DNA from 4 places in the Nitratidesulfovibrio sp. 1201_IL3209 genome. Region 3 is predicted to be linked to each of the others. Evidence: predicted binding sites of a transcription regulator. Region 3 holds the regulator's gene; each other region holds the start of a gene.
What was found. The regulator sigma-54, encoded in region 3, starts transcription at its own class of promoters, with help from an activator protein. The targets are predictions, from matches to a motif close to CTGGCACGGNNNNTGCTT.
Positions count from the first base shown of each region.

Region 1 (4,826 bases), on a different contig from region 3:
CTTCCAGCCCAGCAGCTTGGCGGCCAGCTTCACGTTCTGGCCCTTGCGGCCGATGGCGTTGGTCAGCTGGTCGTCGGGCACGATGACTTCGAGCAGGTTTTCTTCCTCGTCCACCACGATGCGCGAGATCACCGCCGGGGACAGGGCGTTGCGGGCGTAGGTGGCGATGTCCGGGCTCCAGACCACGATGTCGATGCGCTCGCCGCGCATCTCCTGCACGATGTTCTGGATGCGCGAACCGCGAATGCCCACGCACGCGCCCACCGGGTCCACGTCGCGGTCGCGCGACATGACGGCCGCCTTGGCGCGGCTGCCGGGGTCGCGGGCCACGCCCATGATCTGCACGGTGCCGTCGTCCACCTCGGGCACCTCGCGGCGGAACAGGGCCGCCATGTAGTCGCGGTGCGCGCGCGAGACGATGACCTGCGGGCCGCGTCCTTCCTTGCGCACGTCGATGAGGATGGCCTGCACCCGGTCGCCGCGCTTGTAGTGTTCGCGCGGGATCTGCTCTTCCTTGGGCAGCAGCGCCTCGGTGCGGCCGAGGTTGATGATCCACCCGGCCTTGTCGCGGCGCTGGATGATGCCGCTGACGATCTCGCCCCGGCGGTCCTTGTATTCCTCGTAGATGATCTCCTGCTCCGCGTCGCGCATGCGCTGGATGATCACCTGCTTGGCCGACTGGGCGGCGATGCGGCCGAGGTCCTCGATCTTCACGCGGAAGCCCATTTCGTCGTCCAGCTGCACGCTGGGGTCGTGGGTGCGCGCGTCCTCGAGCGAAATTTCGCTGTTGGGATTCTCGACCTTCTTCACGACGATCTTGAACTGGTAGACGTCGATCTCGCCGGTCTCGTCGTTGTAGCTGACTTCGGCGTCCATCTCGTCGCCGAACTTGCGGGCCACGGAGGTGCGGACGGCTTCCTCCAGGGTGTCGATCAGCATGTCGCGGTCAAGGCCCTTGTCCTTGCTGATCTGGTCGATGGCCTTCTTGAGTTCCAGGCTCATGGGTACTCCTCCGGATCGGTGGCCTAGTCCGTGGTGTCGTCGTGCGGTGCGCCGCCGCGTGCGGGCTTTTTGGGCTGCGCCTTCTTGCGCTGGCCGGTCTTGCCGCCGGGCTGGGGCCGGGTCGTGTCGGGAAAGATGTGGACGAGGTGCGCCTTCTTCACGTCGTCCCACGCCACGGTGAGGGGGGTGGGGGCTTCGTCGGGGCGGGGCGCGGCGTCGGGCAGGAAGGTGAGGGTGTCGCCTTCCACCCGCACGATGTCCCCCCGGAACTTGCGGCGGCCCGGCCATTCGGGGTGGGGCAGCGCAAGGGTCAGTTCGATGGTGCGGCCCGCGTAGGGGGCCATCTGGTCGGCCTCGAAGAAGGGGCGTTCCAGACCGGGAGAGGACACTTCGAGCACGTAGGCGTCGCGGATCACGTCCTCCACGTCCAGGGCAAGGCCCAGCTGGCGCGAGAGGCGGGCGCACTGGTCTATTGTAACGCCTTCGGGACCGGCGCCTTCCGGCGGCAGGGCGTCGGCGGCGGCGTCTTCGGCGGGCGCGGCTTCGGGCTCGGATCCGGTTCCGGGCGCGCCGGGTTTGGCGTCCACGTACACGCGCACCACCGTGCGTCCCCCGGCAAGGATCTCGATGCCCCACAGGGCGATGCCCAGGGCATCGGCCAGGGGCGAGGCGATGGCGGCGACGGCGTCGCGGAGGGGATGCGTGCTCATGATGCGGGGTGTCGTTCCGTTGTCGTGGGCGGCGGGGCCGCAGCAAAAAAAAAGGGGGCCGAAAGGCCACCCGGAATGGCCGCGCACGGCCCTCAGGATGTCGAAGCGGCGTTGCCGTGGAGCGGTAAGGCGTGGCGCTCCGTGAAGCGATTCCAGAGGAATATCGGCAGCCGCTTCTGTCAAGACGAGAGTGTATAGTATGGGGGCCGCGTCCTGTCAACAGGGAATGACGCGGATTCCGGCGGGGCGCGGGGCGTGGGCGGGCCACCGCGCAGCCGGTGTGGGGGCGGGGACCGTCGTGGTTCCGTCGGTTCGCCCCGCGCGCGGGCGGCGCAAGGGGCGTGCGCACGCCGCCACGCACCGGCATGATTCACGTTTTGGGGCATGGTCCATGCCTTGCATTGCCACCGGCGCGGGTACCATGCCCGCAAGGAGGCACGCATGCAGGAAGGCATGTTGTCGAGTCTGTTCGGCGCGCTCACCAACGAGCACCGCATGAACAACATCTCGAACAATCTGGCGAACGTGAATACCACGGGCTACAAGCGCGACGTCATATCCTTCAAGGATACCATGCAGCTGTTCGCCCATGACCAGATCATGGAACCCATCGCCAACGTGCGCTCGAAAAAGCTCTTTCCGGAGCCCATGCACGTGGCCCGGCCGCGCATCGCCGTGGCCCACACCGACTTCGACCAGGGCAGCATGCGCTACACCGGCAACCCGCTGGACGTGGCCATTTCCGGCAACGCCTTTTTCAAGGTGCGCACCCCCGAGGGCGAATTCTACACCCGCAACGGCAACTTCCTGCAAACCGCGGACGGCCAGCTGGTGACGGCCATGGGCCACGCGGTGCAGGGCGACGGCGGCGACCTGGGCCTGCCGCCCGGCGAGCAGGTGCAGATTTCCGACGACGGGCAGATCTTCGCGGACGGCGTGCAGGTGGGGCAGCTGAACCTGGTCACCGTGAACGACCTGACCGCCCTGGAAAAGCTGGGCGGCAACATGTACCGGCTGCGGCCGGGCTCCGACGCGGGCGAGGTGCCCGCGCAGGGGGCCTACGTGGCGCAGGGCTACCTGGAGGCGTCCAACGTCGAGGTGGTCTCCGAAATGGTGAACATGATCGAGGCCCAGCGGCAGTTCGAAGCCTACCAGAAGGTGATGCAGACCTCGGATTCGATAGACCGGGAGGCTACCCAGAAGGTGGGCAAGAAAGTCTAGCGGGTGTCGGCATGAGTGTCTTTTTGCCCTCTGCCTGCGTCAGAATGGCTTTTTACTCCGGTCAAATACCATCAAAGTATGTTCCCTTCATAAAAAGCCATTCTTCCTTGGCAGAGAACAAAAATCCTACTCATGCCGACACCCGCCGGAGAAGCGCGCCGCTTTGCCCACTGACGGTTGACGCCGCGCGGGCACGGTTGCCCGGTGCATCCGGCATCCCGTTTGCAAACACCTGCCTGGCGGGCAACCACCGCCGGACAACTGACGGAATCAACCTCCTCGCAAGGAGACAGCAACCATGATGCGTTCACTCTGGACGGCCGCCACCGGCATGGTGGCCCAACAGCTCAACATCGACGTGATCTCCAACAACCTCGCCAACGTGAACACCACGAGCTTCAAGAAAAGCCGCGCGGAGTTCGAGGACCTCATGTACCAGAACATGCGCATCGCCGGTGCCGCCACCGAGGGCGACAACCGCATTCCCACCGGCATCCAGGTGGGCATGGGCGTGCGGCCCACCACGGTGCACAAGTTCTTCACCCAGGGCGACTACCAGAATACCGGCAACTCGCTGGACCTGGCCATCGAAGGCGACGGCTTCTTCCTGGTGCAGGTGAACGGCGAGGACGCCTACACCCGCGCGGGCGCGTTCAAGCTGAACCAGGACGGGGTGGTGGTGACCGCCAATGGCTACACCCTGCAACCCGAATTCACCGTGCCCGCCGAAACCAAGAACATCACGGTGACGGAAAACGGGCACATCTCCGCGCTGGACAGCAACGGCGCGGCGCTGGCCGAGGCCGACATCCCCCTCTACACCTTCATCAACCCGGCGGGCCTCGAAGCGCGCGGGCGCAACCTGTACATCCCGTCCGAAGCCTCGGGCGAGGCGGTGGAAGGCGTGCCCGGCGAAGACAACGTGGGCACCATCGCCCAGGGCTTTCTGGAAATGTCCAACGTCGAGGTGGTGGACGAGATGGTGAACATGATCGTGGGCCAGCGCGCCTACGAAATGAACTCCAAGGCCATCCAGACCTCGGACACCATGTTGCAGACCGCCGTGCAGCTGAAGCGCTAGGCCGGGGAGACACCACATGATCCGCCACCACCGTTCCGGGCCAGCCCGCCGTTCCGCCGTCATGGCGTCCGCATTCGCCGGTCCCATGGCCTGGCTGGCCGCGCTGGCCCTTGCCATCGGCCTGCTGGCCTTCGGCCTTGCCCCGGCCCGTGCAGGCACCGCCGACGCGGGCTGGCGCATCCGGCTGCTGGACGCGGCCGTGGTGTCCGGTTCCACGGTGACCCTGGGCGAGATCGCCGAACCGGTGGGTCCCATTCCCCCGCAGACCTGGCGTGAACTGGCCGCCACGCCCCTGTGGCCCTCGCCCGCCGAGCCGGGCCGCCCCATGAGCGTCAACCGCCCGCGCCTGCAGCAGGCCCTGCGCGAAGCCCTGCGCGACACCGAAGCCCTGTGCCTGTACCCCGGCACGCTGGTGCTCCAGCGCGGCGGCGCGGTGCTGCGCGAGGCCGACCTGCGCGCCCTGGCCGTCAGGACTCTGACGCCCGCCCTGGCCGCCATGCCCGGCGAGGCGTCCATGCAGGACTACCGCCTGCCGCCCTACGTCTTTCTGGCCCACCCGCAGCAGCAGGTGGTGGTGGAGAACACCCTGGCCGCCCCCGGCCGCAACACCCTGCGCTTTGCCGTGCGCGAGGTGGACGGCGGCACGGTGCGCAAGTTCACCGGTTCCGCCTTCGTGGACGTGTGGGCCGACGTGCCCTGCGCCGCGCAGCCCGTGAACAAGGACGACGTGCTGACCCCCGACAAGGTCACCCACGTGCGCAAGAACCTGGCCTACCTGCGCGAGCCCGCCTGGGACGGCCGTGGCGGCCCGT
Region 1 is NZ_JBAIYT010000024.1:31,168-35,993, reverse strand. It holds gene nusA (transcription termination factor NusA) at 1-1,002, opposite strand, end outside; gene rimP (ribosome maturation factor RimP) at 1,026-1,712, opposite strand; gene flgF (flagellar basal-body rod protein FlgF) at 2,154-2,933, shown strand; gene flgG (flagellar basal-body rod protein FlgG) at 3,232-4,014, shown strand; gene flgA (flagellar basal body P-ring formation chaperone FlgA) at 4,031-4,826, shown strand, end outside.
Region 1: the regulator sigma-54 is predicted to act here: its motif matches at 2,092-2,109, upstream of flgF (flagellar basal-body rod protein FlgF).

Region 2 (4,826 bases), on a different contig from region 3:
AGGGCGGCTGATCTTCCCCGACCTGACGGTGCAGGAAAACCTGGACCTTGGCGCGTTCCTGCGCAACGACAAGGACGGCATCGCCCGCGACCTGGACTACATCTTCGGCCTGTTCCCCATCCTGGCCCAGCGCCGCAAGCAGGCGGGGGGCACCCTTTCCGGCGGCGAGCAGCAGATGCTGGCCATCTCGCGCGCCATCATGGGGCGGCCGCGCCTGCTGCTGCTGGACGAACCCTCGCTGGGCCTCGCGCCCATCATCATCCAGCAGATCTTCGACATCATCCGCAAGATCAACGCCGACGGCACCACGGTGTTCCTGGTGGAGCAGAACGCCAACCAGGCCCTGAAGATCGCCCATCGCGCGTATGTCATGGAAACCGGGCGCATCACCCTGGAAGACACGGCGGCCAACCTGCTGGTGAACGAAGACGTGAAAAGGGCCTACCTCGGCATGTAGCCGGGGCGGCCGGAAGATTCGGCCCCGTGCGCGGGGCGTTTGCAGTGCCTGGCGTGGGCGGTCCTTTCCGAAAGGGGAGGGCCGCTCTTTTCTTGTGCGGAACGGGCCGCCGCGCGGGCGGGGGCGACGCGCGGGACAGCCCTTGGGCAACGGGAACGGGGGCCGCTCGTTCCCCCCGTGCGAGGCGGTCCGGGCGGCCCCCGTAGCAAAGCCCGCTGCCCTTGTCCGCCACGGCGGCCCGCGCTCCTGGTGGACGCGGGCGCGCCGCGTGCGGTCGCGGCTACGCGGGCAACGGGCCGGGGTGAAGCGCCGCCGGAGGACCGGCCGCCCCCGCCACCCCCGCCACGTGAACCAGTTCCGCCGGGGTCAGCGGACGGCGCAGGGTGGCGGAAAGTTCGCGCACGGCCTCGACGATGGCGGGCAGCGCAGGGGGCGGCGGCAGGATGGACAGCTCGGCCAGGGCGGCGGCCACGGCGGCCACGCCGCTCTTGCGCCCCACGCCCAACCGGCGGCTGCCGCCCACCAGGTCCGGCGGAAACGGCTCGAACAGGCTGGGGTCGCGCCGCACGCCGTGAGCGTGCAGCCCGCTTTCCACGGCGAAGATGTCGCGCCCTGCCACGGGCCAGTGGCGCGGCACGGCAAGGGACGCGGCCTGGGCCACGTGGCCGCACAGGTCGCGCAGGGGAGAAAGGTCGAACCGGGCCCGGCCGCGCACCACCAGGGCGGCGGCCAGTTCTTCCAGCCGGGCCACCCCGGCCCGCTCGCCAAGGCCCAGTATGGACACGTCGGCGCAGTCGGCCCCGCATTCCAGGGCTGTGAGGGCATTGGCCGTGGCCATGCCGCAGTCGTTGTGGAAATGGGCGCCGATGGACACCCGGCGCGCGCGAGGGGCCGTGCCGCCGTGGCGGGCTTCGTCCAGTGCGGCGCGCAGCCCGCGCACCACCTCCGCCACCTCCAGCGGGGTGAACAGCCCCACCGTGTCGCTCAGGCGCACCCGGTGCGCCCCGTGCGCGGCGGCATGGCGCGCCACGGCGGACACGAAGTCGCGGTCCGCGCGCGAGGCGTCCTCCATGCCCACGGTCACGTGCTCGATGCCCAGGGCACGCGCCTCGGCCAGGGTGGCCGCCAGCAGGTCGAGCAGGGCGGGCCTGCCCACGCCCAGCCGCCGGGCCAGGTGCGCGTCGGAAACAGGCGCCCCCACGCAGACCCGCCGCGCCCCGCAGGCCACGGCGGCGCGCAGGTCTTCCGGGCGGCAGCGGCACCATGCGGCGGCGGCAAGGCCGGGGGCCACGCGGGCCGCCAGGTCCAGCATGTCCGCCAAGTCCTCGCGCCCGGCCCAGCCCACCTCGGCTTCCGGCACGCCCACGGCCGCAAGGCCGCGCAGGATGCGCTCCCGGTCCGCCATGGACAGGTAGGTGCCGAAGGACTGTTCCCCTTCGCGCAGGGTGGTGTCGAGCAGCATGGGGCCTCCGTGTGGAAGGGCGGAGCCGCCCCGCCCGCGCGGGTGACGGCGGAGAAAGGGGGCGGGGCGGACATCCGCGTGAACCGGTGTGCCTCCTCCTTTGCATTGTCAGTGCCAAACCGGTGCGATCTGGGGCCAATCCGGGGCCAATCCGGTGCCAACCCGCATCGGCGAGGGGACCGGCACGGGTTTTTTCTTCGGCGTGCCGGTCGGTTCGCCCTGTACGGCGCTGCCCACCCCCCATCGCGTGCCGGGGCTTTCCCTTGCGTCCCGGCGCATTGGAAGCGCTGACACGGCGCCGTGACCCTTCGTGCCGGTGTCGTGCCCCGCCATGTACGTGGGCGTCGTAAAAACGCCCGTCCGGCCCTTCCGCCCCCCGCACGGCCACCGATGGACCGTGCCCCGACCCTCCCGCGTCATGTCGCGGACCACGCATTTGTCGCATGCGACAAAATGGTCGCTGCATGCGTGTCGCGTCCCGTGCGCGAAGCCCCGGTCCTTCATCCTGTAAACAACTGTCATGCCGGAGTGTTGGCGCAAATGGCCCACACTGGCACGGGGTTTGCCCTATGCGTGTCGTTGCATGGGCACGCCAGTCACGGCGAACGCACCCCGGCCACTCCAACACCCCGGCCGGGCGTGAATCTTCAGGAGGATATCATGAGAAAGGTGGCCATCTACGGCAAGGGCGGCATCGGCAAGTCCACGACCACGCAGAACACCGTCGCGGGTCTCGCGGAAGCCCTGGGGCGCAAGGTCATGGTCGTCGGCTGCGACCCCAAGGCCGACTCCACCCGCCTGCTGCTGGGCGGCCTGGCCCAGAAATCGGTGCTCGACACCCTGCGTGACGAGGGCGAGGACGTGGAACTCGATGATATCCGCAAGCAGGGCTACTCCACCACCCTCTGCGTGGAATCGGGCGGTCCCGAACCGGGCGTGGGCTGTGCGGGGCGCGGCATCATCACCTCCATCAACATGCTGGAATCCCTCGGCGCGTACGAGGAGGACCAGAAGCTGGACTACGTGTTCTACGACGTGCTCGGCGACGTGGTGTGCGGCGGCTTCGCCATGCCCATCCGCGACGGCAAGGCCGAGGAAATCTACATCGTGTGTTCCGGCGAGATGATGGCCATGTATGCGGCCAACAACATCTGCAAGGGCATCATGAAGTACGCCGAATCGGGCGCGGTGCGCCTTGGCGGCCTCATCTGCAACTCGCGCAACGTGGACAACGAAAAGGAAATGATCGAGGAGCTGGCCCGCAAGATCGGCACCCAGATGATCTACTTCGTCCCGCGCGACAACCAGGTGCAGCGCGCCGAAATCCACCGCCAGACCGTCATCGAGTTTTCCCCCGAACACGGGCAGGCCCAGCACTACCGCAATCTGGCGAAAGCCATCGACGAAAACGAGATGTTCGTGGTGCCGAAGCCCCTCCAGATCGCGGAACTGGAAAAGCTGCTGATGGATTACGGCCTCTTCGAGGCTTAACACCGGGCCATTTCACCACCACCCCACCCAATTCGAAGGAGAACGGCGATGATGATCATGGTTCGTGCCATCGTGAGACCCGAAAAATCCGACGACGTGCTGGCCGCCCTCATGGCCGCCGGTTTCCCGGCCGTGACCAAGATGTCCGTGGCCGGGCGCGGCAAGCAGCGCGGCATCAAGATCGGCGAGATCACCTACGACGAGATTCCCAAGACCCTGCTGATCAGCGTGGTGAAGGCCGGCGAGAAGCAGTTCGTCATCGACACCATCATGCACGCGGCCCGCACCGGCGCCAAGGGCGCCTTCGGCGACGGCAAGATCTTCGTCACCCCGGTGGAAGAGGTCTACACCATCAGCTCCGGCGTGAAGGAGCCCGATGTCGAGGAGGCCGCCGCATGAAGGAGATCATGGCCGTAGTGCGCCTGAACAAGATGAACCAGACCAAGAAGGCGCTGACCGAGGCGGGCGTGAACGGCTTCTACGCCCACGAGGCCTTCGGCCGGGGCAAGGGGCTGGTCAGCAGCGACCTGCTGGAAGGCGCCAGGGAAGGGTTCGAAGAGGCCGTGGAACTGCTCGGCGAAAAGGGCAGGCTGTATTCCAAGCGCGTGGTCACCGTGGTGGTGCCCGACGACCAGGTCAGCGACGTGGTCGAGGCCCTCATCAAGGTGAACCAGACGGGCAAGCCCGGCGACGGCAAGATCTTCGTCACCGCCGTTCCGGAAGCCCACCGTGTGAGAACCGCCGAGCACGGCGACAAGGCCATACTCTAGCGGTCAGGAGAGGTACATCATGGCGTTGAAGCACAAGAGCATCCCGGACGTGGCGACCGTCAAGGAAGAACTGCTCAGGAAGTATCCCACCAAGGTCGCCCGCAAGCGCGCCAAGCAGATCGTCATCAACGACGTGAAGGACGGCGACGTGGTGCCCGAGGTGCAGGCCAACGTGCGCACCACCCCCGGCATCATCACCATGCGCGGCTGCACCTACGCGGGGTGCAAGGGCGTCATCCTGGGCCCCACCCGCGACATCGTGAACATCACGCACGGGCCCATCGGCTGCGGGTTCTACTCGTGGCTCACCCGCCGCAACCAGACCAAGGCCCCGTTCGATTCGTCCGAAAACTTCATGCCCTACGCCTTTTCCACGGACATGCAGGACGAGGACATCATCTTCGGCGGCGAAAAGAAGCTGGCGGCGGCCATCCAGGAGGCCTACGACACCTTCCGCCCCAAGGCCATCGCCATCTTCGCCACCTGTCCGGTGGGCCTCATCGGCGACGACATCCACGCCGTGGCCCGCAAGATGAAGGAGAAGCTCGGCATCAACATCTTCGCCTTCAGCTGCGAAGGGTACAAGGGCGTCTCGCAGTCCGCCGGGCACCACATCGCCAACAACCAGATCTTCACCCACGTGGTG
Region 2 is NZ_JBAIYT010000026.1:8,887-13,712, reverse strand. It holds gene V6B97_RS12240 (ABC transporter ATP-binding protein) at 1-457, shown strand, start outside; gene V6B97_RS12235 (LeuA family protein) at 738-1,919, opposite strand; gene nifH (nitrogenase iron protein) at 2,580-3,410, shown strand; gene V6B97_RS12225 (P-II family nitrogen regulator) at 3,459-3,809, shown strand; gene V6B97_RS12220 (P-II family nitrogen regulator) at 3,806-4,180, shown strand; gene nifD (nitrogenase molybdenum-iron protein alpha chain) at 4,200-4,826, shown strand, end outside.
Region 2: the regulator sigma-54 is predicted to act here: its motif matches at 2,470-2,487, upstream of nifH (nitrogenase iron protein).

Region 3 (4,826 bases):
GATGTCGCCGATGGACGCCAGCTTGCCGTGGGGGATGGCCACCCCGTCGCCGATGCCGGTGGTGCCCAAGCCCTCGCGGTCCAGCAGCACGCCCAGCGCAACGGCGGCATCCACTTCGGGATGCCGCCGCACCACGGCCTGCACGAGTTCCGCCAGCACGTCCTTCTTGGTGCCGGCGGAGAGCTCGGGCAGGATCAGATCATCGTGAAGATACTCCGAAAGCCTCATGTACGACGCCTAGACGACCGGATCGATAAGGCCGAAATCGCCGTTGCGACGCCGGTAGATGATGTTCACGCGTTCCACCTCGGCGTTCAGGAACACCAGGAACTCGTTGTCGCCCTGGTCGAGCTGCATGGCCGCCTCGTCCACGTGCATGGGCTTGGGGGCGAAGTGGTCGGTGCCGACGATGGTGCGGTCCTCGCCTTCGCCCATGGTGCTGAAGGTGAACACGTCGATGCCCTTGCCCACCCTTTCGGACTGGACGGAGCGGCGACGGTCCTTCAGCTTTTCCACCTGCTTGCGCAGCTGCGATTCCAGCTTTTCCAGCACCAGGTCGAGGGTGGCGTACATGTCTTCGGACTGTTCCATGGCGGACAGGGTGAACCCGTCGCCGGCCATCTGCACTTCCGCCTTGTGGCGGAACTTGTCGACGGAAAGGTTCACCTGCATGTCCAGGGCGGACTTGCCGACGAACCGGCCAAGCTTTTCAAGGCGGCGGCGGGCGTACTTCTTCAGGTGGTCGGAGGGTTCGAAGTTCTTGAAGGTGAAGGCGATGTTCATACGCTCCTCCAGTGGTGAGAGGGGGAATGCGGCGCGCGGCCCGCACGCGGGGTGCGGCTGCCGGATGCGCCGCCGGCGACGGGTGCCCCCCTGGTCGCCGGGTCGGGCGCGGGGGCACGGGCCGTCAGAACAGTTCCTTCCGCTTGGAAGAGGAGGGAATGTCCATGGCAGTACGATACTTCGCAACGGTCCTGCGGGCAATATTGACTTTGAGCTGTTCCTTCAGAATTTCGCCGATGCGCTCGTCGCTCAGGGGTTCCCTGGGGTCTTCATCGCCGATCAGCTTCTTGATCAGCGCCTTCACGCTCTCGGAGCCCACCTGGCTGCCGTCGTCCAGTTCCAGCGCGCTGTTGAAGAAGAACTTCAACTCCACGATGCCGTGCGGGGTAGCCACGTACTTGCTGGTGGTGATGCGGCTGACCGTGGATTCGTGCATGCCGATGTCGTCGGCGATGTCCTTGAGGATCAGCGGCTTCAGGCGCGACACCCCGTCCTCGAAAAAGCCCCGCTGGTACTTCACGATGGATTCCACCACCTTGTACAGCGTGCGCTGGCGCTGGTACAGGCTCTTGATGAGCCACGAGGCCGAGCGCATCTTTTCCTGGAAATATTCGCGCTCGCCCGCCGACGCGGCCGCCGCGGCGGACCGCTCGTACATGGTGCTCAGTTGCAGGTGCGGCAGGCCATCCTCGTTGAGCATGATGATGAAGTCGTCGTCGTACCTGTAGACGTACACGTCGGGGCTGACGAACTGCGGGTCGCCCCCGCCGTAGCTGGCGCCGGGCATGGGGTCCAGGGTCTGGATGAGGTCCAGGTATTCCTTCAGGTCCTCCATGGTCAGGCGGAACTTGCGCAGCAACGGCTTGTAGCGGCGCTTCTCGAGGTCTTCCAGGTGGTCGCGCACCAGTTCCACCAGCACCTTGTCGCGCGTGTAGCCCAGCATTTCTATCTGCACCAGCAGACATTCCTGCGCGGTGCGGGCGGCCACTCCCACGGGGTCGAAGCGTTGCAGGGCGTGCAGCACCGGCTCCACCTCGGCCGGGGCCACGCCCGCCATCTCGGCGATTTCGTCGAGGGTGGCGTGCAGGTAGCCCGACGAGGCGATGTTGCCGATGATCACCTCGCCGATGTCCTTCTGGCGCTCGGTGAGCGAGGACAGGCGCAACTGCCACATCAGGTGCCCTTCCAGCGAGGGCTTGGCGGCGTAGCGCGCCTCGAACGAGGTCATCTCCTCCGGCAGTTCCGATTCGCGCACCGTGGACTGGCGGCTGGTGCTGGCGAAGTCGCCCAGGTAGTCCTCCCAGTCGGCTTCGCGGGCGATCTCGCGGTCGTAGGCGATATCTGCGGCGGTGGCGGTATCGGTGGCGGCGTCACGCTGGTCGGATGCCTCGGCCTGCGGTCCCTCGTCCTGGGCTTCTTCCAGAAACGGGTTTTCCAGCAGTTCCTGCTGCACCGTCTCGACAAGCTCCAGCCGCGAAAGCTGCAACAGCCGGATGGCCTGTTGCAGTTGCGGCGTCATCACCAGTTGCTGGGTGAGCTTGAGCTGTTGCCTGAGTTCCAATGCCATGCGTGGACAACCCCTGGACCCTTGTCGAGGCCCTATGCACCTTGCGTTGAGGCCGAACGAGATGACGACGCGACGCTGCGCGCGGCGTCAAGCAAGAAACGGCCCACAGTGAAAATGTGTTCCCATCCCCAAGAGGTTAGGTGAACCATGCCATAGAAGCAAGAAGTATGCAACCGCTCGCGCCATTTCGCGGGGCAACCTTGCGCATGCACGCAACACACTGTCATAAAAACGAAAACGGCGTCTCCCGGAAGCCGGAGGACGCCGCTGGCGTACGATGCATGCGCGGGCCCGCTACAGGGAGAATCCTTCGCCCAGATACACGTCCCGCGCGCGCGGGTTGTCCACGATATGCGCGGGCGTGCCCTCCAGGATCACCTCGCCCTGGTGCACAAGGTAGGCCCGGTCGCAGATGTGCAGGGTTTCGCGCACGTTGTGGTCGGAGATGAGCACCCCGATGCCCCGGTCGCGCAGGCCGGTGATCAGTTGCTGGATGTCGTCCACGGCCAGCGGGTCGATGCCCGCGAAGGGCTCGTCCAGCAGGATGAACTTGGGCTCGCGGATCATGGACCGCGCGATCTCCAGGCGACGCCGTTCGCCGCCGGACAGGTGCATGGCCACGGAATCGGCCAGGTGGGTGATGCCGAAGTCCGCCAGCAGCATGTCCGAGCGTTCCTTCTGCCGGGCCTTGGAAAGCCCGGTGTGCTCCAGGATCATCTGCAAGTTCTGGCGCACCGTGAGCCGCCGGAAGATGGAGCTTTCCTGCGGCAGGTAGCTCAGCCCCACCCTGGCGCGCTCGTGCAGGGGCCAGTCGGCGATGTCGCGGCCGTCAAGCTCCACCCTTCCCGCAGTGGGCTTGATGATGCCGATGAGCATGTAGAAGGTGGTGGTCTTGCCCGCGCCGTTGGGGCCCAGCAGCCCCACGGTCTCGCCCTGGGTCACGGACAGCGAGACGCCGCGCACCACCTCGCGCTGGCCGAACTGCTTGTGCAGGTCCTCTCCGCGCAGCACCGAGGTCACTGGGCCGCTCCCTTGGCCTTGGCGTCGTCCCTGGCGTCACTCTTGTCGCCGCCCTTGGCGGCATCCTTGCCGTTGTCCCTGGACTCGCCGAGGGGGTTCACGTCGCCGGACGAGGTGAACACCGCCTGCACCCGCTTGGTGGACGAACCGCGCACTTCGCTGCGGTTCTCGCGGGTGTAGAAGGTGATGACCTCGCCCTTGATGCTGTTGTCGCCCTCGTGCAGCACGGGGTTGCCTTCCATGACCAGCACGGCGGTGTCCACGGTGTAGGTGGCCTTCTCGCATTCGCCGGTGCGGTTCTCGCGCTTCATGCGCACGTTGCGCTCGGCCACGATGCGGTCGATTTCGCCCGCGTCCATGCCCGACATTCCGGACTGGCCGGATTGGCCCGACTGGCCGGATTGGCCACCCTGGGCCGCGTCGCCCCCGGCGTTTTCCCTGCCGGGCTTGGCGGACTTCTTCTTGAGGTGCAGGGTGATGCGTTCCGCCCACATCTCGAAGTCGGGGCGCTGCACGTACACGGTGCCCTCGAAGACCACCACCTGGCCCTTGGCGTCGTACTGCATGCGGTCGGACTTGACGGCGGTGGGCACGTCACGTCGGGCGGCGCTGGCGGGCCTGGCGTCGGCCGCCACGGCGGGGACCACGGTGGATGCCGAAAAGGTCAACAGCAGCGCCACGCACAGCGCGGAGCGGATGCCGGCATATCTCATTGCTTGGACTCCTGCTTGGTTGGCTTGGAAGCGCCCTGCGGCGCGACCTTCGCGGCCTTGGGCGTCTGGCCTGAATGTGTCTGGCCTGAAGGCTTTCGGGCGGCCTGTCCGGGCGCGGGGTGGGCCTGGGTGGATTTTCCCGCGGCATCGGCCTTGCGCGGAGCGGCCACGGCGGCCTTGGGCTGCGCCGCGCCCTGCCCGTTCTTGTCGCCGGCGCGCGGCATGAGCAGCAGCGACACCCCGTCGCTGCCGCGCAGCACGTCGGCGGCCACGTCCCATTCCAGCCTGGTGGCGTTGCCCGACAGGCTCTGGCCCTCTATGCGCGCCCCTTCGGGAAAATACATGGTCCGGCTGGTGCCGTTGTACACCATCAGGCTGGAGAACAACTCATGACGGTCGTGGGTGGCGTGCACGTCGTCCCACATGCGCACCAGTTGCACCTGCTGCTGGACTTCACCCTTCTGCGCCACGATGCGCAACTGCCTGCCGCCGTCCATCTGGTAGACGAGGTCCGGGCTGTCCACGTCGATGACGTTGTTGCTCTGGCGCAACTGGGCCCAGGTGGCCTTCAGCCGCCACAGTTCGATGCCCTTTTCGCCCTGCACCAGTTCTATGCCCTTCATGGCCACGCCCACGGCCTCTTCCAGCGTCGCGGAATCGGTGACGCCGCCGGAAATGGCCGACTCCAGGGCCTTGCGCACCCCGGCCTGCCAGCGCCACGCGGCGGCGCCGCCCACCAGCAG
Region 3 is NZ_JBAIYT010000036.1:24,073-28,898, forward strand. It holds gene V6B97_RS14515 (PTS sugar transporter subunit IIA) at 1-228, opposite strand, end outside; gene hpf (ribosome hibernation-promoting factor, HPF/YfiA family) at 238-783, opposite strand; gene rpoN (RNA polymerase factor sigma-54) at 908-2,350, opposite strand; gene lptB (LPS export ABC transporter ATP-binding protein) at 2,645-3,370, opposite strand; gene V6B97_RS14535 (LptA/OstA family protein) at 3,367-4,083, opposite strand; gene lptC (LPS export ABC transporter periplasmic protein LptC) at 4,080-4,826, opposite strand, start outside.

Region 4 (4,826 bases), on a different contig from region 3:
CCGACGTCATGGCCGGGGCGGCCCGCACGGGCCGGGTGGCGGTGCTGGGCGGCGCGGCGCTGGAGCGCGTGGCGGGTGAGCGGGGCTGGCGCGTGGAGCGGGTGCTCTAGCCCTGACTTGTCTTTTCGCCCGTTGACTTCCGACCCGAAGGGCGCGAAGCGTGGCCGTTGGGCGAGCTTGCGAGCCCTACGGACATCGTGCGCAACGAGGTCAAACTTCGCCTGCCATGGCTTTGCTGTCCTTATCCGTAAGATTCGCTTCGCTCACCTAACGGCTAAGGCTCGGTCGAATACGAGAAGAGCGCGTTGCGGCCCTCATCCGTAAGGCTCGAAGACTCGCCAACGGCTGAGGCATACTCCCTCATGGCAGGCTCGTTTTCCTTGTCAACGGACGAAAATTCTGCGTTAGGGGGGCTTCCGGCAGGCCGTTCCGGTCCCCGTTGTTCCTGCCACTGTATCGTCCTGTTGCACTGGCCGGGCACACGGTATAGGAACAGCCTGACCACGCCCACATAGCGAGGAGACCCATGAAGCAAGCCATAGACGTGTTTCACGAGTACATCGCCCGCAACGGCCTGAAGGTCACGCCGCAACGCATGCTCATCGTCGAGGTGTTCATGAGCGCCGGTGGACACCTGACCACGGAAGAACTGTACGAGCGGGTCAAGGCCGTGGACCCCTCGGTGGGTCAGGCCACGGTGTACCGCACCATGAAGCTGCTGTGCGATTCCGGCCTGGCCAAGGAAGTGCACTTCGGCGACGGGGTGGCCCGCTACGAGCAGAAGTACGGCAGCAAGCACCACGATCACCTCATCTGCGAAGCCTGCGGCGAGAACATCGAAGTGCTGGACGACGAGATAGAACGGCTGCAGGAGGATCTTGCGCGCCGCCACGGCTACGTGCTGACCTCGCACCGCATGTACCTGTTCGGGGTGTGCGGCAAGTGCCGCTCGGACGGAAAGCGCCGCCCCCCGCGCGAGGACTGAGCGTCCGATTCCCCGAGTCGACTCCCCGGACCGGGTTCCCGGCCCGGCCGCCGCGCTCCATTTCCCACGCCGTATCCCGGCCGCCAGGCCGGCTGTTCACGAACACCGCACCGGCAACATCAGCGGGCCGCCCCTTGGGGCGGCCCGCTCGCGTTGCATACCCGGGGAGGCACCGGAAAATGGAAACCGGACTTTGCACCGATAACCACGGTTGTCATCCCGAAGAGAGGGGTGCTTCTGTAACCTGGTGAAATAAAAAAATACATGCTGCTCCATGGGTCTGGCACGCCTCTTGATTAGCAAGGGATGCCCGCCATCCGCACTGCCGGCGGTGGCGGCAAACCGCAAGGAGGAGCATCGGAACATGGCAACCAACGACAGCAACGTCGTCGTCGACCACGGGCAATCGCGCCTGTCCGACCTGTGGACCAAGGAAGACTACTGGGCCATCTGGCTCGGCTTCGTCATCATCATCGCGGGCATCTGCATCTACCTGCTGAATCCCCCGGCGGAATACGGCGAAAAGATCGCCAAGGCCAACGCCGTCATGGCCGCCGAGGCGCAGCGCGCGCCGTTCAAGACCATGGCCTACTACAAGGCGCAGGACGACAAGGCCAAGGTCAAGGCCATGGACAGCCCCACGGGCAAGGCCATTTCCGCCTTCCTGAAAAAACCGGGCGGGTGGAGCGGCAATCCCCTCGATTCCTTCTACGTGAGCAAGGCCGCCGCGGACGCCAAGGCCGCCGCCAACGCCGAGAAGGCCGTGGAAGCCAAGGGCAAGGCCGAAGCCGCCATGGCGGCCGCCGTGGCCGCGGAAAAGGCCGCCGCTGACGCCGCCTTCGCCGACGCCGGCCTGAACGACGCGGCGCAGGCCAAGATCGCCGAATGGCGCGCCGCCGAAGCCAAGTCCAAGTCCGCCGCCGACAAGGCCAAGTCCAAGCCCATGAACCTGCTGACCAGCCTGCCGCTGCTCATGGTGGGCATGGGACTGTTCTTCGCCATCGGCATGAAGTTCATGGGCAAGTCGGTGCCCGGTTTCCTCGCGGGCTTCATCGGCGTGTTCGCGGTGGCGTGCCTGGCCACCATGATGGGCAGCCAGTCCACCATGAAGTACTGGGGCATCGGCACCGAGGCGTGGGCCATCATCATCGGCATGCTCATCGCCAACACCGTGGGCACCCCCAAGTGGATCAAGCCCGCCCTTGAGGTGGAATACTTCATCAAGACCGGCCTCGTGCTGCTGGGTGCCGAAGTGCTGTTCGACAAGATCGTGGCCATCGGCATTCCCGGCATCTTCGTGGCCTGGGTGGTCACCCCCATCGTGCTCATCTGCACCTTCATCTTCGGCCAGCGCATCCTGAAGATGGAATCCAAGACCCTGAACATAACCATCTCGGCCGACATGTCGGTGTGCGGCACCTCCGCCGCCATCGCCACCGCCGCCGCCTGCCGGGCCAAGAAAGAGGAACTGACCCTGGCCATCGGCCTGTCGCTGGTGTTCACCGCCATCATGATGATCGCCATGCCGGCCTTCATCAAGGCCGTGGGCATGCCCCACATCCTGGGCGGCGCCTGGATGGGCGGCACCATCGACGCCACCGGCGCGGTGGCCGCGGCCGGTGCGTTCCTGGGCGAAAAGGCCCTGTACGTGGCCGCCACCATCAAGATGATCCAGAACGTGCTGATCGGCGTCACCGCCTTCGGCGTGGCCGTGTACTGGTGCACCCGCGTCGAGGCCCGCGAAGGGCATTCGGTGGGCGTGGGCGAGATCTGGCACCGCTTCCCCAAGTTCGTGCTGGGCTTCCTGGCAGCGTCGATCATCTTCTCGCTGATCAGCGGCAACCTCGGCCCGGACATGGGCAAGGCCCTGCTCGACCAGGGCGTGCTGAAGGGCCTTACCGCCTCGGCGCGCGGCTGGTTCTTCTGCCTTGCCTTCACCGCCATCGGCCTGGCCACCAACTTCCGCGAACTGGCCCACTACTTCAAGGGCGGCAAGCCGCTCATCCTGTACGTGTGCGGCCAGAGCTTCAACCTGGTGCTCACGCTGACCATGGCCTACATCATGTTCTACATCGTGTTCCCCGAGATTACCGCAAAGATCTAGGGGACATGCCGGAGCCCGTCCCAATCCGCGGGGGCGGGCTCCCCTTCACGGGAGCCTTCATGCGACAACCGTTGCGTCATACCTTCATCGGGCGGCTTGCCGCCCTTGGCGTTTCCGTGGCGGTGCTGTGGGCGCTGTTCTTCGTTGCGGGGCCGCGCGTGGTGGCGCACCTGCCCGCGTTGCAGCACTACGGCGAGGTGCAGGACATCTACGGCATCCGCAGCGGGCAGTTGTACTACACCGACGTGGAGATGTCGCAGCAGGCGGAGATCAATTCCCGCTCCACCTGGCGGTTCACGCCGACGGGCCCTGCGAAGGGCGGGGAACCCGGCGCCCCCGGGCCGGTTGCGGCCCCGATGGCCGCCGGTCCCGCCGCCGGAACCGCCGTGGCCCGCTGAGGGCCGGAGCCGCATGCCCCGGCCGCGTGCTCCGCTCCGGGGCGCGGGATACCCCGCGTGACCGCCGCGCCCGCCCCGTCCTGCGCGTCCGCCCCGTACTGCCTCTGCCTGTCCGGCCCTGCATGCCCTGTCCGCCGCGCCCGGTCTGCCCGGTTCGGGGCGTCTTGACGGGGGGCATGGCGGCGGCTAGGCTGCCGCCATCCCCACTTTTCACCGAGGCGGCCGGTGCCTCCGGCCGTTCCCGCGCATGTACATTCCAAAGCCGCACACCCTTCAGCACAAGTTCCTTGCCGGTCTGGCCGTGGCGGTCATCGGCCTGGGCGGGCTGTTCGCCACCGTGCTGTACATGCACCTGCGCACGGTGCTGGAAGAGGAGGTGCACGCCAAGGCGCGGCTGGTCTTCTCGCAGATCGACGCCATCCAGGGCTTCGTGCGCGAGGCGCTGCGCCCGCGCATGCTGGAGACCCACCCCGGCGAATTCATCATCGAGGCCATGTCCTCGTCGTACATTTCGCGCCAGGTCATGGACCGCATGGATAACGACGGCGCGGGGCACATCTACCGCCGCGTGGCCATGGGCGCGCGCAATCCGGCCTTCGAGGCCACCCCCCACGAGCGGGGGCTGATCAGCCATTTCCGCCTGCACCCGGAACAGTCGCTGTGGACCGGCTACGACACGGTGGGCGGCCAGCAGTATTACGTCATCGCCCGGCCCGTGGCCTTTGCCGCGCCGTGCATGACCTGCCATGGCGACCCGGCGGACGCGCCGCCGCAACTGGTGGAGATGTACGGCGACAGGGGGTTCGGCCAGGAACTGGATGCCATCGCCGGCCTGGACTACGTGGGGGTGCCCGTTTCCGACGCGGTGTCGCACCTGCGCCAGTCCATCACCACCTATTTCGCCTTCCTCATCGTGTGCGCGCTGATCTTCTTCTCTTCGGCCAACGTGGTGTTCCGCGTGCTGGTGGTGCGCAACCTGCGCCGCCTGACCGGGGTGTTTCGCCGTACCCTTGGCGACGGGGGCGACAGGCCCGCCGCGCTCATAGCGCGGCTGGAGCAGGGCGACGAGATCGAGGAACTGGTGGACGGCATCGAGCAGGTGGCCCATCACCTGGCCGACGCCCGCGCCCGCCTGCAAAGCTACGCCGACAATCTGCGCCAGATGGTGGACGAGCGCACCGCCGAACTCTCGCGCGAGGCGGGCGAGCGCCGCGCCGACGTGGACCTGTTCGTGAAGCTGTTCGAGGACATGCGCGGCCTGCGCACCCGCGAGAAGCTGTGGCGCTACGCCCTGCCGCAGGTCGCCCGGCGCTTCGGCGCGCGGCGCATCGCCTACGTG
Region 4 is NZ_JBAIYT010000012.1:9,749-14,574, forward strand. It holds gene V6B97_RS07585 (insulinase family protein) at 1-110, shown strand, start outside; gene V6B97_RS07590 (Fur family transcriptional regulator) at 527-985, shown strand; gene V6B97_RS07595 (YeiH family protein) at 1,350-3,089, shown strand; gene V6B97_RS07600 (hypothetical protein) at 3,149-3,487, shown strand; gene V6B97_RS07605 (c-type heme family protein) at 3,735-4,826, shown strand, end outside.
Region 4: the regulator sigma-54 is predicted to act here: its motif matches at 1,266-1,283, upstream of V6B97_RS07595 (YeiH family protein).